Regions from separate parts of the Rhodococcus sp. NPDC057529 genome, predicted to be linked through region 1. Evidence: riboswitches for the same ligand, from Rfam matches in the RefSeq annotation. Region 1 holds a riboswitch; each other region holds the start of a gene.
The links. A riboswitch is a leader RNA that binds a small molecule or an ion and turns the genes downstream of it on or off. The one in region 1 is predicted to bind S-adenosylmethionine.
Positions count from the first base shown of each region.

Region 1 (4,206 bases):
CGACGGCGACGCGAAGGGGACGGGAAACGAAGGCATTGTCTCGAGACATAGGGGTTCCTCGGGAATGACGTGTGCGTGTGAGTGAAACGGAGCGGGAAGACCGGTCAGCTCGAACACATACCCGAGGCGGTTCGGCACAGATCGACATGCCGACGGCACCAGTGAGCAATCATTGTGCTCCCAGCCTGCGATGCCATGCCGTCATACTAGCGCGTCTCGCGAAAAGCGGGTCTCGGGCACCGGATTCCACTGGCCGCTCTCCTTGGCGTAGGCCCAGTTCCGGCGTCCCGCCACCAGGGTGCGCACGGCGTCGACCAGCCGATCCACGTCCTCCGAGCAGCTTCCGAGACCCAGGCTGACCCGCACGGCGCCGTCGGGCCTGCCGAGGCGGCCGAGCAGCGGGTGTGCGCAGAAGCGTCCGTCGCGAACCCCGATTCCGTGTTCGGCGGACAGGTAGGCGGCGATCTCCCCCGGCTCGAAACCGTCGATCGTGAACGTCACGATCCCCACGGTGTCGGGGGCGTCCGACCACAGCCGCAGGAACTCCAGGCCGTCGACGGAGCCGAGGCCGTCGAGCAGCCGGCCGGTGAGCGCCGCCTCGTGTTCGGCCACCGTGCCGAAGTCCAGTTCGGACAGCGCATCGCACGCGGCGGCGAGGGCCGCGGCGCCGAGCACGTTGGGGGTTCCCGCCTCGTGCCGGGCGGGGGAAGGCGCCCACTGAGTGGATTCGACGGTCACGTTCCGGACCGCGCCGCCGCCCGCGAGGTAGGGCTCGGCGGCGTCGAGCCAGTCCCGGCGGCCCACGAGCACGCCGGCGCCGAACGGGGCGTACAGCTTGTGCCCGGAGAAGGCGAGGTAGTCGACACCCCACTCCTCGACGTCGATGCGGCGGTGCGGTGCCAGCTGAGCGGCGTCGACGAGAATCCGTGCGCCGCAACGATGCGCCACCTCGGCGAGGGCGGCGATCGGCAGCACCTCGCCGGTGACGTTGGAGGCACCCGTCACCGCGAGCAGGGCGGTGGGCTTGGAGCACAGTTCGGCGACGAGCAGCCGGACGGTCTCGGCCAGCGTGTCCGCGGCCCGCACGACGCGAGAATCCTTCCACGGCAGCAGGTTCGCGTGGTGTTCGATGTCGAGGACGACGGTGCTGCCGGGAACGCAACCGGCGAGCAGGTTCAGCGAGTCGGTGGTGTTGCGGGTGAACACCACCACCTGGTCGTCACACGCTCCGACGAACCGGGCCACCGAGTCGCGGGCCTTCTCGTAGCACTCGGTCGACACCCGCGAGGCGTAACCGGCGCCGCGGTGCACGCTGGAGTACGTCGGAAGCAGTGCGCCTATACGGTCCGTCACCTGTGCCAACGCCGGCGCACTGGCCGCGTAGTCGAAGTTCACATACGTGCAGTCGCCGCCCTGAACGAGCGGAACCCGCAGGTCGGAACCCGAAACCTGAGCCAGGGGGGCAACACACACGTCAGCGGTCAATACAGCAGTCATCACGACATCCCTCGTAGTCAGGGACTCGTCGCAGGGTCGGCGCCCTCTCGGAGTCCGCGCTTGCCGGGTTCGGTATGAACCTCAGCCTGGTCGTCACCCGGAGCACCCCGCCGCGGTGGAGGGTTGCCGACCAGCTAGCCGGGGCTTGACGCTGGTACTCGTGACCTGTTTCGAAGATTGCAGGATCGGCGCGCAGTTGTCAACTCGACACCGGAAGGGTCCGGGATCCGGGCTCGGCGCTCGCGTCAGCCGGGGGTGACTCCGAGCAGCGGGGCGAGCTGATTCGCAATCGGGTTGAGGTCCAGCTTGTTCGGGTCCTTCTTGGGTGTGGAGTCCCACGGCTGAACGGTGGCGGGGTCGCCGAACACGATCCGATTCGCGCTGCGGACGCCGGTGAGACTGCCCTGCGGGGCCGCACAGGTGGCGGCGGTGTTCTGCGGGAAGTCCTGCTGCGTGTCGTCGAAGTTCGGATCCTGGCTCTTCATCTCCCGGAGGATCGCCTGGGTGCCCTCGTACCCGACGGTGCACGACGGCGGGTTGTTCGTCTCGGCCACCAGGCCCAGGTGCACGGTTCCGTCGTCGGGAGCGATGGTCGACGACGCCGCCGCCACGCCCGGCAGGTACACGAAGAGGGTGCGCAGGGCCGTCGCCTGCACGGAGATCACCTTCGCCGTGGCCGACAGGTTGGCGAGGCCGGCCGTGATTCCGGGTCCCGCCTCCGAGACCAGTTGCCCCAGTTGTCCGCTCGCCGGGTTTCCGTTGTCGATCAGCTGCCGGACGTCGGGGTCGCTGCTGCGCAGGCGATCCGCGAGCGAGTCCAGGTCGGAACTGAAATCCTTGATCGCCGAGGACTGTTCGGACTGCGTGCCCAGCACGGTCCGGCCGTCGCGCAGCAGTGCCACGGTGCGGTCGAGCGATTCGGCGCCCGACGCCGACAGCCCGGACAGCGAGTCCGCCAGCGACTGAAGGTCTTCGCCCTTTCCGTCGAAGGCCGCGCCGAGTTCGGTCACGACGGTGTGGAGCGCGTCGATCGGCACGGATTCGGTCAATCCCTGCGTGCCGGCAAGCAATTCCTCGACAGGCACCGGCGTGGACGTGTCCCGGGCGGCGATGCGGGAACCGTCCGTCAGGAACGGTCCCCGATCAGCAGAGGGCTGCAGGTCGACGTACTGCTCACCGATCGCCGACCGGTTCGCCACAACGGCTTTCGCGGACGCAGGAATGCCGGGCGCGCTCTTGTCGATCCTCAATTCGACGACGACGCCGTCCGCGGCGAGAGACATGTTCCCGACACGGCCGACCGGCACGCCGCGGTAGGTGACTTCGGCGTTGGTGAAGATGCCGCCCGACGTCTCCAGTTCGAGATTCACGGTGTATTCGCCGAAGCCGAGGAGGTTGTCGAGGCGCACGTAGTGGGCGCCCACGTAGACGAGCCCCGCGACGGCGACGAGTACGAAGCCGATCAGCTGCCACCGGACCATCGGCGACCTCACGGTGCGCCCTCGATGTCGCGTCGGTCGAGCGCCGTCCCTGCGGCGGCGACCGGGTGCCGGTTCACGGTTCGGCTGGTGGTGGCGGCAGGCACAGGCACTCCGATGACTGATGAATACATGAGACGAGCGGTCACACATATATCTAGCCCGATTGCCGGAGCAGCGCAAACTCCGCGCAGCCCACGGTGGCGCACGTCACCATCCGGTATTGACTGAATTTTCAGTTTGGAATATGTTCGGTAGCCAACAGGACGTGATACCTGTCACCTCCGCCCCGAATGTGAGGTCCGCAGTGTCCACGAATCTCGACCCGACGACGCCCCTCGACGACACCGCCCCCTCCCCACCGGAGGACCGGTTCGGCCACGTCGAGACGATCGGCGTGGAGTACATCCCCGAATCGGAACGCGATTCGCGACCGCTCAACATGCTCGCGGTGTTCTTCGGCGGCAATCTGGCGTTCTCCGTGATCGTGTTCGGCTGGCTCCCCATCACATTCGGGCTCAGCTTCGGCAGCGCGGTGGCGGCCAGCGCGATCGGCATCGGGCTCGGAACGCTCCTCATCGCTCCCCTGTCGCTCCTGGGCCCGCGCACCGGCACGAACAACACCGTGTCGAGTGGTGCGCACTTCGGAGTGAGCGGGCGGATGATCGGCTCGGGACTCACCCTCCTCTTCGCCCTCGCCTACGCGGCGATCGCGGTCTGGACCTCGGGTGACGCACTGATCGCCGCCGCCCACCGCCTGTTCGGCACACCGGTCGACAACGGCATGCTCGCCCTCGGCTACGGCATCATCGCCGCCGAGATCGTGGCCGTCGCACTGTTCGGGCACGGCACGGTGGTCGCGCTCCAGAAGTTCGTGCTGCCCGTCGTCGCCGCACTGCTCCTGCTGGGGGTCTTCGCGTTCGGTGGCCACTTCGACGGCGGCGCGGGCAGCGGCGACTACCTGCTCGGCGGCTTCTGGCCGACCTGGATTCTGGCCGTGGTCCTCGCCGTCGGCGGTCCGCTGTCCTACGCCCCGACGCTCGGCGACTACAGCAGGCGGATCTCCCGGGAACGGTTCAGCGACCGTTCGATCGTCGCGGCCACCATGGCCGGCATCTTCTTCGGACTGTTCCTGACCGCGGCGTTCGGATCGTTCACGGCGTCGACGTTCACCACGCTGAGCGACTCCTACGTCGCCGACCTGGTGGCGGAGGCTCCCGGCTGGTACGTG
Region 1 covers NZ_JBHVEY010000001.1:18,212-22,417, reverse strand. The annotation lists gene ACFU5V_RS00110 (hypothetical protein) at 1-49, opposite strand, end outside; gene ACFU5V_RS00105 (putative leader peptide) at 105-173, opposite strand; gene ACFU5V_RS00100 (aminotransferase class V-fold PLP-dependent enzyme) at 202-1,497, opposite strand; SAM riboswitch class IV at 1,549-1,663, opposite strand; gene ACFU5V_RS00095 (MlaD family protein) at 1,743-2,990, opposite strand; gene ACFU5V_RS00090 (hypothetical protein) at 2,987-3,109, opposite strand; gene ACFU5V_RS00085 (purine-cytosine permease family protein) at 3,283-4,206, shown strand, end outside.

Region 2 (4,206 bases), on a different contig from region 1:
TCCGCGCGGCGGGATCGGTGGTGGCGAGCTGCTTCGTCAGCACGTCGTCGAGCGCGGGAATCGGGCCGCGGCTGTTCAGATTGCGGCCTTCGAGCCCGAACTGTGTGCGCAGGATGTCGCCGTCGGCGCGGGTGCTGTTGTAGTAGGTGGCGTCGAAGTCCTTGGAATTCTGGCGAGCGGTGGCTTCCGGGGTCGACACGAGGTCGAGCTGCAGGTCCACTCCCACCGCTCTGAGCTGCTGCTGCACCAGTTCGAGGATGGCCTGGTTGCCGGCGAATACAGAGCTGAACAGCACGGGGAAGGCGAGCTTCTGACCACCCTTCTCGCGGATGCCGTCGGCGCCGGGCACCCAGCCCGCCTGATCCAGGATCGACTTCGCCTTCTCCGGGTCGTACGTCACGTCGGGCAGTGCCACGTAGCCCGGGGTGCGGCTGGCCAGGGTGCTGGTGGCCGGCTTGAAGTTGGGGCCGAGCACGGTGTCGACCAGTTCCTGCCGGTTGATCGCCGGCACCAGCGCGCTGCGCACGACGGGGTCGACGAGCGGTCCGCGGGTCACGTTGGGCTGGAAGCCGAACGGGGTTCCGGGATTCGAGGTGGTGAGCACCTGCCCGCCCGCACCTTCGATCTGCGGGGCGTCCTGCGGCAGCGCGTCGCTGATCGCGTCCAGCTGTCCCGAGGACAGGCTGCCCGTGCGGACACCGGATTCGGGGACGACGGTGAACTCGATGGTGTCGAGGTAGGCCTCGCCGTCGTGGGCGAACACGTCGGAACCCCAGTTGTATCCGGCGCGCTTGGCGAGGGTGACCGACTTGTCCTGCTGGTAGTCGGCGTACGTGAACGGCCCGGTGCCCGAGATGTTGCCGGTGCACCGCTCCTCGGCGGACTTCGCGACGGAACTGTCGGACAGGATGCCGAGCTGCGGGGTGGACGACGCCTGGAGGAACTGCGCGTTGGGTGCGGCGAAGTCGACCTGCGCGGTCTGCGGGTCGATCACGGTGGTGCCCGTGTACCCGGTGAGGTAGCTGGCACCCAGTGCGGCCTTGGCACCGGTGAGCGTGTTCACGATGGCGTCGAGGTTCTTCTTCACCGACTCCGCGGTGAAAGGTGTTCCGTCACTGAACGTCACCCCCTCCTTCAGGTGGAACGTGAAGGAGGACGCGTCGGCGTCGGTGTCCCAGCTCTCGGCCAGCCACGGCTTCAGTTCGCCCGTCTCCGGGTCCTGGTCGGTGAGCGAGTCCACCACCTGCCGGGCCACGTAGATCGTCTGGTTGGTGCCCGACTGCGCGGGGTCGGCGCACGTGGGTGCCTGGGACAGGCCGTAGCGGAGGGTGCCGCCGGGCTGCGGCGGGCCCGCGTCCGCGGAGGAACTGCTGGAGCCGCCACCGCAGGCGGTGAGCGCCGTGGCCAGCACGGCGGCGGCGCCGATACCTGCCGCGATGCGGCCGCGGTGGGACGAGGACAAAGGCACTGATGGCACCGAGAACTCCGTGATCTCGAAGAAGTGCCGTGCGCGCCGACCGTCGAGTGGGCAGCGCTCACGCGCACAGAAAGGTGAGGGACACCGGATCCGACGCGGATGCGGTGTGTAGAGCAGGAACCCCGGGCAGGTGCCGGGGTGTCAGATCAGCTGTGACAGATGGAGGTGGACAACCGGCAGAGATCGACGTGCAGACGCCCCCAGGCGCTCACGAAGCCTTCGGTCAACATGGTTCCTCCATCGATCCCGGCGGTAGCACCCGCACCCGCGGGGCGGGGGGTTGCTGCGACGTCAACGAGCCAGGTCTCTCGGTCGCTCTGGATGGTCGTTACCAAGTGTAAGAGATCGCCGGTCGCCGCGCCACACGGCCCCCGCTACCCGACTGCCTGCCGGGGCGGGAGTTCCCGTCGCGACAGCGGCGGGCGGAGACCGAGATGCTCACGCAGCGTCGCGCCTTCGTATTGCGTTCGGTACGAGCCGCGCTCCTGCAGTTCGGGCACGAGCAGGTCGACGATCTCGTCGAGTCCGGTGGGCACCAGATACGGCGAAACATTGAATCCGTCGGTCGCGCCACTGCGCACCCACCGGGTGAGTTCGTCGGCGACCTGCCCGGGGGTACCCGCGAAACCGGACCGCTGAGTCGTCGCGATCGCGACCTGCCGCAGCGACAGGTTCTGCGCCTCCGCCAGGGCCCGCCACTCGCGGGCGATGGCGAGCGGGTCCTTGCCGTCGCGGGCGGCCCCGCGGGTGACGGAGATCGGTGCGGGCACCGGATCGAAGTCGGGCAGTGGACCGTCCGGGTCGCGATCGGAAAGATCGCGGCCCCACACCTGCCCGACCAGCGACAGCGCCGTCTGCCCGGTGTACTGGCCTTCGCGGACCCAGCGGACCTTGTCCTCCACCTCGGACGCGTTCTCCGCGAGCACGATCTGGGTGCCCGGCAAAATCTTGACGTCGTCCTCGGGGCGCCCCGCTCGGCGCAGTCTCGCCCGGATGTCGTCGGCGAAAGCGAGCGCCTCGTCGAAATGGGTTCCGTGCCGGGAGAAGATGACGTCGGCGTGCGTGGCCGCGAAGTCCCTGCCTGCCGGTGAGTCGCCGGCCTGGAAGATGACGGGATGGCCCTGGGCGCTGCGCGGCAGGGTGGGGGTGATCGTGACATCGAACTGCGACGTGCGCCGCGACACGTCCTCCACACTGCCCGCGGTGGCCCAGGACGGCGCCTCGGTGCTCGTCGCGACGGCGCCGTCGGCCCACGCGTCCCAGATCGCCCGGGCGACGCCCAGGAACTGCCCGGCCCGTTCGTACCGGTCGGCGTGATCGAGGAAGCCGCCGCGCCGGAAGTTCTCCCCGGTCCACGCGTTGTCCGTGGTGACGGCGTTCCAGCCGGCGCGTCCGCCGGACAGCAGGTCCAGCCCGGACAGTCGCCGGGCGAGGTCGGCCGGTTCGTTGTAGGTGGTGTTCTGGGTGGCCACCAGCCCGATGCGCCGGGTGATGCCGGCCAGCGCCGACAGCTGGGTGATCGCGTCCGGCCTGCCCACGATGTCGAGATCGAGGATCTTGCCTTCCTGTTCCCGCAGGCGCAGACCCTCACCCAGGAAGAAGGCGTCGAACAGGCCCCGCTCGGCGGTCTGTGCCACCCGACGGAACGTTTCGAAGTCGATCTGCGATCCGCTCGTCGGATCCGACCAGATCGTCGTGTGGTTGACGCCTTGGAAGAAGACCCCGAAATGCACCTGGGCATCGGGCCGGGCGTACGAGTTGTCGGTCATGATCTCCACAACCTTTCAGCGAGAGGATTCTGCGAGGCGGTCGGCCCGGAATCGGTTGGCGGGGCGGTCGAGTCCGAGCGTGCTGCGCAGGGTCGAACCGGGTACGGGACGGTGGGCGACACCGGCGCGCAGGAGTGCCGGGATCACGTACCGCGCCAGCACCGGGAGGTCCTCGTCGACCACGGCGGGATGCAGACGCACACCGTCGACGTGCGGATCCAGTGCGCGCAGCAGTTCCACCAGTCCGGTGGCCTCGCCGGCGAACGACAGCCGCTCGCTCGACGGGGCGGGAGTGGCTGCGCCGAGCGCCACGTCGAGTTCGGCGAACACCAGCGCCGCCCCGCGGTCCTTCGCCCGCGCGGCGGCGTCGGCGATGTCACCGGGCGTCGTCCCGGACACCAGCACCACGTCGACCTGGGACGGATCGGTCTGCCCGTCGAGCCCGAACACCACCAGTTGCCCCTGCGGCGGCCGCGGCACGATCGCCGGACCCTTCACCGAGTACGTCTCGCCCCGGAAGTCGAGGTAGTGCAGTCGGTCGCGGTCGACGAAACGGCCGGTGGCGTAGTCGCGGATCACCGCGTCGTCCTCCCAGGAATCCCACAGGTCCCGGATCACGGCGATCGCGTCCCGCTCCTCCCGCGCGAGGTCGGCGGGTGCGGTGATCTCGGTCCGGCCCAGTGCGCCCGCGACCCGCGGGTCGGTGTCGCGTGCGGCGATCCAGCCGCCGCGTCCCCGCGACGCATAGTCGAGTGTCGCGAGTTGGGAGGACGTGTGAAACGGTTCGGCGTAGGTGCTGCCGACCACCGGGACGAGCCCGATCGTGCTGGTGGTCGCGGCCACGAACGCGGCGCGATTCACGGCGTCGATCCGGCCGACGGGTCCCCCGTCGGCGCCGGGCGGCAGCAGCGAATCATCGAAGGAGGCGAACGTGAACCCGGCGTTCTCCGCCGCCGCGAC
Region 2 covers NZ_JBHVEY010000017.1:146,174-150,379, reverse strand. The annotation lists gene ACFU5V_RS29740 (ABC transporter substrate-binding protein) at 1-1,468, opposite strand, end outside; gene ACFU5V_RS29735 (putative leader peptide) at 1,624-1,707, opposite strand; SAM riboswitch class I at 1,712-1,805, opposite strand; gene ACFU5V_RS29730 (NtaA/DmoA family FMN-dependent monooxygenase) at 1,852-3,246, opposite strand; gene ACFU5V_RS29725 (LLM class flavin-dependent oxidoreductase) at 3,262-4,206, opposite strand, start outside.
Region 2: linked by a shared signal. The riboswitch ahead of ACFU5V_RS29735 (putative leader peptide) and the one ahead of ACFU5V_RS00100 (aminotransferase class V-fold PLP-dependent enzyme) in region 1 are both predicted to bind S-adenosylmethionine.

Region 3 (4,206 bases), on a different contig from region 1:
GGCAGAAATACGACTACGCGGCGCACGGCGCCTCGTTGCGCAACGACCCACACCGGAATTCTCTTCCCCGGATTCCGCGTTTCGCGGCGCGAGCGGCCGTGAGATGACTCACCCGGTCCCGGACACGCGAAACGGGACACCCCGCCGAGGGGGGCATCCCGTTTCGTACTGCTGCGGCTTCGGCGCCTACTGCTCGGCGATGGCCTTCTGGAGGTTGATGTCCAGCTCACCGAGGAACTCCTCGGTGGTCAGGTAGCCCTGGTCGCCGCCGACCAGCATCGCGAGGTCCTTGGTCATCTGGCCGCCCTCGACGGTCTTGATGACCACGTCTTCGAGCTTCTGAGCGAAGCCGATGACGTCGGGGGTGTTGTCCAGCTTGCCGCGGTGCTCGAGTCCACGGGTCCACGCGAAGATCGACGCGATGGGGTTGGTGGACGTCGGCTTGCCCTGCTGATGCTGGCGGAAGTGACGCGTCACGGTGCCGTGCGCGGCCTCGGCCTCACACGTCTTTCCGTCCGGGGTCAGCAGCACGGAGGTCATGAGTCCGAGCGATCCGAAGCCCTGCGCGACGGTGTCGGACTGGACGTCGCCGTCGTAGTTCTTGCAGGCCCAGACGTAGCCGCCCTCCCACTTGAGCGCCGACGCGACCATGTCGTCGATGAGGCGGTGCTCGTAGGTGAGTCCTGCCGCGTCGAACTCCGGCTTGAACTCGGTCTCGTACACGTGCTGGAAGATGTCCTTGAACGCGCCGTCGTACGCCTTGAGGATGGTGTTCTTGGTCGACAGGTACACCGGGTAGTTCTGCTGCAGGCCGTAGTTGAGCGAGGCGCGCGCGAAGTCCTCGATGGACTTGGTGAAGTTGTACTGCCCCTGGACGACGCCGCCGCCGTCGGGGAAGTTCACCAGCTCGTGCTCGATCGGCTCGCTGCCGTCCTCGGGCGTGTAGGTGATCATCACCTTGCCGGGGCCGGGAACCTTGAAGTCGGTGGCGCGGTACTGGTCGCCGAAGGCGTGACGGCCGATGATGATCGGCTTCGTCCAGCCCGGGACCAGTCGCGGGACGTTGGAGATGATGATCGGCGCGCGGAAGATCGTGCCACCGAGAATGTTGCGGATGGTGCCGTTGGGCGACCGCCACATCTTCTTCAGGCCGAACTCCTCGACGCGTGCCTCGTCCGGGGTGATCGTCGCGCACTTGACGCCGACGCCGTGCTTCTTGATGGCGTTGGCCGCGTCGACGGTGACCTGGTCGTCGGTCTCGTCCCGGTACTCGATGCCGAGGTCGTAATACTCCAGGTTCACATCCAGGTAGGGATGGATCAGTTTGTCTTTGATGAACTGCCAGATGATGCGTGTCATCTCGTCGCCGTCGAGTTCGACGACGGTGCCCTCAACCTTGATCTTGGACATGGGTGCTTCGCGTCCTCCTAGGAAGTTTCCCTGGTTACACGGTTGCGGGCGCACTTCGTGAGTGGGTCCGCGAACGGTTCGCTTGTCAAACGTAGACGGTCACGGCGGCCGCCGGGGAGACCGTACTTAAACAAGACAAGCGTACTGCTATACGCGGGTCGCGCAATATGCAGGTGTGAAATCCCACACCTACCGGCGGGTAACTTTTCCCTGCTCGCGGCCCGGTTCGGTGCCGTTTCCGGTCGCTTTACCGCAGCCGCTAAGATTCAACAGAGGTCATGAGTGCCAGCAACGAGCCCCGGCTAGCTGGCCGGCAACCCTCCACCGCGGTGGGGTGCCCCGGGTGATGACCTGGTTCCCTGATTCATACACACAGTCGGGTGACAAGCGCGGGTCCGACATCGGAGGTTCATGATGTGTTGTTGTTGTCGTAGATAGACCCCAGACAAGCCCTGTGCGCGAAGCGAATGAACTCCTCGTCCGCGCCTCGTCAGACCACTGGAGTAGACAGCACATGACCGAGAACTGGTCGTTCGAGACCAAGCAGATCCACGCCGGGCAGACGTCCGACGCGACCACCAAGGCGCGGGCGCTGCCGATCTACCAGACCACCTCGTACACGTTCGACAGCACCGACCATGCTGCCGCGCTGTTCGGTCTGGCCGAGCCCGGCAACATCTACACCCGCATCATGAACCCCACCCAGGACGCGGTCGAACAGCGCATCGCCGCCCTCGAAGGCGGCGTCGCCGCCCTGCTGCTGTCGTCCGGGCAGGCCGCCGAGACGTTCGCGATCCTGAACCTCGCCGAGGCAGGCGACCACATCGTCTCCAGCCCGCGCCTCTACGGCGGCACGTACAACCTCTTCCACTACACGCTGCCCAAGCTCGGCATCGAGGTCTCGTTCGTCGAAGACCCCGACGACCTCGAGCAGTGGAAGAACGCCGTCCGGGAGAACACGCGGGCGTTCTACGGCGAGACCATCTCCAATCCCCGCAACGACGTGCTCGACCTGCCCGGAATCTCCGGCGTCGCACACCAGCACGGAATCCCGCTGATCGTCGACAACACCGTGGCCACCCCCTACCTGATCCGCCCGCTCGAGCACGGCGCGGACATCGTGGTGCACTCGGCCACCAAGTACCTCGGCGGCCACGGCACGGCCATCGCGGGCGTCATCGTCGACGGCGGCACGTTCGACTGGACCCAGGGCAGGCACAGCAGCTTCACCACCCCGGACCCGAGCTACCACGGCGTCGTCTACTCCGAACTCGGGCCGCCCGCCTACGCCCTCAAGGCGCGCGTGCAGTTGCTGCGCGACCTCGGTTCCGCGATCTCCCCGTTCAACGCGTTCCTCATCGCGCAGGGCCTCGAGACGCTGAGCCTGCGGATGGAGCGGCACGTGTCCAACGCGACCGCCGTGGCGCAGTACCTGGAGGCGCGGCCGGAGATCGTGTCCGTCGGATACGCCGGACTCCCGTCGTCACCGTGGTACGACCGAGCCAAGCAGATCGCGCCGAGGGGTGCGGGTGCCATCGTGACGTTCGAACTCGCCGGCGGCATCGACGCGGGCAAGAAGTTCGTCAACGCCCTCACCCTGCACAGCCACGTCGCGAACATCGGCGACGTCCGCTCGCTGGTGATCCACCCGGCGTCCACCACACACTCCCAGCTGACCCCGGAGGAGCAGGCCGCCAGCGGCGTCACCCCCGGACTGGTCCGGCTGGCAGTCGGCATCGAAGGGATCGACGACATCATCGCCGATATCGAATCCGGAATTACGGCGGCGGCATCTTGACCGTGAGCGCAGTGCAGAACCTCCCCGTGGCCGACGGACGTCTCGGCACCGTCGACATCGGATCGCTCGAGCTCGAGAACGGCGCGGTGATCCCGTCCGTGACTCTCGCCGTGCAGCGGTGGGGCGAGCTGTCCCCGAACCGCGACAACGTGGTCCTCGTCGAGCACGCCCTCACCGGCGACTCCCACGTCACCGGCCCCGTCACCGACGAGCACCCCTCCCCCGGCTGGTGGACCGGAATGGTCGGCCCGGGTGCGCCGATCGACACCGACGAGTGGTGCGTCGTCGCGACCAACGTCCTCGGTGGCTGCCGGGGCACCACCGGCCCCGGTTCGATCGCGGAGGACGGCCGCCCGTGGGGCAGCCGCTTCCCGGAAATCTCCATCCGCGACCAGATCGCGGCCGAGAAGAAGTTCACCGACCTGCTGGGCATCGAGAAGCTGGCGTCCGTGGTCGGTGGTTCGATGGGCGGCATGCGCGCGCTCGAGTGGGCCGTCACGTACCCGGACCAGGTGGCGTCGGCGCTCGTTCTCGCGGTCGGCGCCCGCGCCACCGCGGACCAGATCGGCACGCAGACCACCCAGATCGAGGCCATCACCAGCGACCCCGACTGGCTGGGCGGCGACTACCACGACACCGGCCGGATCCCCCGGACCGGACTGCGCATCGCCCGCAGGATCGCGCACCTCACGTACCGCACCGAGAGCGAACTCGACTCCCGGTTCGCGAACTCGCCGCAGGACGGCGAGGACCCGTGGCGCGGCGGGCGGTACTCTGTCGAAAGTTACCTCCAGCATCAGGCCGACAAGCTGGTCGGCAGGTTCGACCCGGGCACGTACGTGCTGCTGTCCGAGGCGATGAACCGGCACGACGTGGGCCGCGGACGCGGGGGCATCGCGGCGGCGCTCGGGACGATCACCGCACCCGTCATCGTGGGCGGCGTCGATTCCGACCGGCTGTACCCGATCCGCCTGCAGGAGGATCTCGCCGAGGACATC
Region 3 covers NZ_JBHVEY010000010.1:265,543-269,748, reverse strand. The annotation lists gene ACFU5V_RS21720 (NADP-dependent isocitrate dehydrogenase) at 187-1,410, opposite strand; SAM riboswitch class IV at 1,685-1,806, shown strand; gene ACFU5V_RS21715 (bifunctional o-acetylhomoserine/o-acetylserine sulfhydrylase) at 1,925-3,208, shown strand; gene ACFU5V_RS21710 (homoserine O-acetyltransferase) at 3,211-4,206, shown strand, end outside.
Region 3: linked by a shared signal. The riboswitch ahead of ACFU5V_RS21715 (bifunctional o-acetylhomoserine/o-acetylserine sulfhydrylase) and the one ahead of ACFU5V_RS00100 (aminotransferase class V-fold PLP-dependent enzyme) in region 1 are both predicted to bind S-adenosylmethionine.

Region 4 (4,206 bases), on a different contig from region 1:
TCAATGCGGTCGGACCCAGTTTCGCGCGGGTGGGATTCACCGCCGACAAGATCAGCGACGACGCCCAGTGGGATTCGATGGCAGCACAACATCCATTGGGCCGAACCGCGACTCCGGACGACATCGCCGATGCGGTGGCACATCTTGCGAGCGAGAGTTCGTCTTATGTCACCGGTCAGCTTCTCCTCGTCGACGGCGGATACACCGCGCAGTAGAGCGTTCACGACGGAATCGATAACAAGTGAGGCAATATGATTGACGATCACCAGGGTGCCGGCCGTGTAGCAATCGTCACCGGTGCCGGTGGCGGGATCGGCGCCGCGACGGTGCGCCGATTGGTTGCGGACGGGATCCGCGTCGCGGCCGTCGACCTCGACGAGCAGGCTGTAAAGGAGTTGGAGAGCGAACTCGGAGAATGCTGTTTGGCGGTCGGTGCCGATGTCTCCACCCACGACGGAACACGAGCGTATGTCGACGCGGCACGCGCGCATTTCGGGCGCATCGACTACCTGCACAACAACGCCGGAATCGAGGGGTCGGCGACCGCTCTCGACGAGAGCGACCCGGACCAGTTCGGGCAGGTACTCGCGGTCAACGCGGGTAGCGTGTACTTCGGAATGCGGGAAGTGCTTCCGCACCTGTATGCGCAGGGGCGAGGCGCCATCGTCAACACCGCAAGCCAGGCCGGAATCCGAGGTGTTCCCCGGCTCTCCGCGTATGCCGCCAGCAAGCACGCGGTCGTCGGACTGACCCGAAGCGCCGCCCTGGAGGCGGGGGGACGCGGCGTCCGGGTCAATGCCGTCGCGCCCGGTCAGATCGCGACCCGCATGATCGACAGCCTCGAGGAGCAGTGGGCGCCCGGCAACGCGGCAACTGTCCACGACCAGCTCATCTCGCAGATCCCACTCGGCCGATATGGCACAGCCGACGAGATCGCGACGCTGGTCGCCTGGCTGTTGTCGGATGATGCGTCGTTCGTGAACGGTGCCGTCTACACCGCTGACGGCGGAACCACCGCGTAACGACGGCACGTGCGGAGAGAGGCGCCCGGATCGTCCGGGCGCCGACCGCAGGCCTTGGCGTTCTTCGGCCGAACCGGCATAGTTGTGGTCGGTATCGAACCCGGCGCCTCGTCGAGCCGAGGAGATTCGATCTGCGAGTCCTGGCCGCGAGCGGCAAACCGATCGATCGCGGCCGTGTCGAGTCGATTCTGACTCGCAGGACGCCGGAGCCGATCAAGCAGTGCGTAGTCGATCTCGGAGTTCTCGTGACCGATGAACCGACCGTGGTTGAGGCCGATCCCGCGCTCGGGATGCCGCGTCGCCTGTGCATCCCATTGCACAGTTCGGGTGACCGATACGGCGTATATCGCCGCAGCGGTTATCCGAATTGACCAACGACGACCAGCACGGCCGTATGCAACGCGTTACCTACCCGAACACCTTCTCGAAGCAGTTCGAGAAGGGGAGGGCCTCGTAGGGCGAGAAGGTCGGGATCCGCGAGTAGCCACTCTTCTCGTACAGCCTGACCGCGTCGGGTTGCCGGTCGCCGGTCTGGAGGATCAAACGGGGTCGCCTCGCGTCTCGTGCCGCATCCTCGACCGCGGTGAGCAGCGCGGTCGAGACCCCGGTTCCGCGTTCTTCCTTGACGACGAACATCCGCTTCAACTCGAGATCGTCGCCGTTCCAGCGCAAGGCCGCGTGGCCCACGGCTCGTGGCTCCGCAGACTCGAGGTCTCTGACATACACCAGAACGGTGAGATGCACCGATTCCGGATCCACCGCATTGGTGGCTGCCCGAACGGCGTCCGACACACGATCGGAATACCTGGGGCCGACTTCCGCTGCCATGGCCGCCCGCAATGCCACCGCGTCGGGATCGGACCACGAGGCTGTGCGGACGACGAACTCGGTGCGCGTGGCGCTTTCGGTCATGACTGTTCTCCGTACGACTAGATTCGACGAATGACGGTGTCATGACGAGGACGCCTCGGTCGATAGTTGAAATCACTGCAACCTCAATGACATCCGACGAGTGAAACTCTTCCGTTCGGAGCGCGATTGGGCTAACGGGCCGATGCCGCGTCGTCGCGCCGACGGTCGTTCCGTCCGCGAATGGTGTGCCGTCAGGTGAATTTCAATCACCGGGATCGTAAAGCTACGCGTGGCCCCCTTCGTGGGCTATGGGAAGCATTGAGCATGTTGTGACGGTGCGCTTTTCGGCCTTACGTGTCGTGATACATTCATGTCGACGGTCATGAGTACCAGCATCAAGCCCTGGCTTGCTGGTCGGCAACCCTCCCGCGCGGCGGGGTGCTCCAGGTGACGACCCGGCGGAATCGACAACTGATTCCGCAAGCGCGCAAGGAGTCCGTGGACCCTGGTTCTCCGGTGCGCGTCCGCACTCCTTCGAAAGGACTTTCGTCGTGGTTCGAGCGCCCAAACCGCTACACCTGGCAGTCGAGGTAGATGGCGCGGGAGGTCATCCCGCCGCGTGGCGTGTGTGGGGGCGCCCGCCTGCCGATGTGGTCTGTCCCCGGGTTCTCCGGTCGGTCGTGGACACAGCCGAGGCTGCCGGTTTCGCGCTGGTCACCATCGACGACCGAATGGTGCCGGGGGAGGGCGCATACCCCTTGGGACGGTTGGATGCTGGGACGCGTGCGTCGTTCGTGGCGACGACGACGGCCACTATCGGGGTGGCGCCGACGGTGCACGTCCTCACCACCGAACCGTTCCATCTCGCGACGCAGCTGGCCAGCCTCGATCACGGCAGTCGGGGTCGCGCGGCATGGGTGGTCGGCTCGGACAACTCCGCGGACGTCAATGGTGCAGTCGGATTCGAGCCACGTGCCCCCGAGGCCGTACGGCGCGAGGTTCGAGACGTCATCGAGCTCGCCCGGCAGCTCTGGGATTCGTGGGAGGACGATGCCGTGATCCGCGATGCCGCGACGGGTCGCTACCTCGATCCCGACAAGGTGCACCACGTCAGGTTCGAGGGCGAATTCTTCAGCGTCGTCGGACCGCTCATCACACCCCGTTCACCGCAGGGGCAGATAGTCGTCGTGGGAGCTGCGGAACTGGGGGTGCCGGATCTTCTCGACATTGTGCTGCTGTCCGGTCGGGATGTGACCGACATCGGGATGTCGGCGGCGGGACAGCGGGCCGTGACCTTCGCCGATGTCGAGGTGATTCTCGATACGAAGACCGAGTCCGCGCAGTCGCGCCTTGCCCGCCTCGATGGGTATGCGCTGTGGCCGGACCGGGGACGCCTTCGATTCGCGGGTTCGGCACGAGACTTCGTCGACCTGGTGCGGTCCCTGGCGGACACGGTGGACGGTGTCCGGATCCATCCCGCCGTCGTCACCACTGATCTCGCCGTTCTGGTCGACGAGGTCCTTCCCATATTGCAGGAGTTGTCACTGCATCGGATTCCGAAACCGGGCTCGACGTTGCGGGAGACGCTCGGACTACGTCGGCCGCTCAGCCGCTTCGCATCGACCACCAGCTAGCCACGACCAGGCAGGAGTTTGCCATGTCCACTCCGGACACCGGAGCACCGTATGATGCCGACGCGCAGGTCCACCTCGGTGTTTTCTACCCGGGAATCGGCCCGCAGACGGTGTGGGAAGATTCCAAGGCCCCCGACCAGGTATCCCCGGAAACCTTCCTGCGGGTTGCTCAAACCTTGGAACGGGGCTTGTTCGATGCGTTCTTCCTCGGCGACGGCCAGCGTGTGCGGGAGAACCGCGGTGCGGCACTGGCCACCGACATTGCGGGCCGTCCCGACGCCATCACTCAACTGTCGGCGCTTGCCGGGGTGACCAGCCGGATCGGTCTCGTCGCCACGCAGAACACCACGTACAGTCTGCCGGTCGACCTTGTGCGGCGGCTGGGAAGCTTGGATGTCCTGTCCGACGGACGGGCGGGATGGAACATCGTCACCACCGACAACGCGTGGACCGGCGAGAACTTCCGGCGCGGTGGATGGCTGCCGCACGAACGCCGCTACGAGCGGGCCACCGAACTCGTCGAATTGGCCAAGGAATACTGGGACGCGTGGTCGCTCGCCGATGTCGCCACGGATGCCCACCAGGACAGTTGGCTGCCGGCCGACCGATCTGCGGGCATCGCACGGAACAGTGACCTTCTGCACGCCACTGCGGTCTCCACCGTTCCGTCGAGCAGACAGGGGCGGCCCGTGTTGTTC
Region 4 covers NZ_JBHVEY010000025.1:88,958-93,163, reverse strand. The annotation lists gene ACFU5V_RS35385 (SDR family NAD(P)-dependent oxidoreductase) at 1-215, shown strand, start outside; gene ACFU5V_RS35380 (SDR family NAD(P)-dependent oxidoreductase) at 252-1,022, shown strand; gene ACFU5V_RS35375 (GNAT family N-acetyltransferase) at 1,431-1,934, opposite strand; SAM riboswitch class IV at 2,253-2,366, shown strand; gene ACFU5V_RS35370 (LLM class flavin-dependent oxidoreductase) at 2,426-3,508, shown strand; gene ACFU5V_RS35365 (NtaA/DmoA family FMN-dependent monooxygenase) at 3,532-4,206, shown strand, end outside.
Region 4: linked by a shared signal. The riboswitch ahead of ACFU5V_RS35370 (LLM class flavin-dependent oxidoreductase) and the one ahead of ACFU5V_RS00100 (aminotransferase class V-fold PLP-dependent enzyme) in region 1 are both predicted to bind S-adenosylmethionine.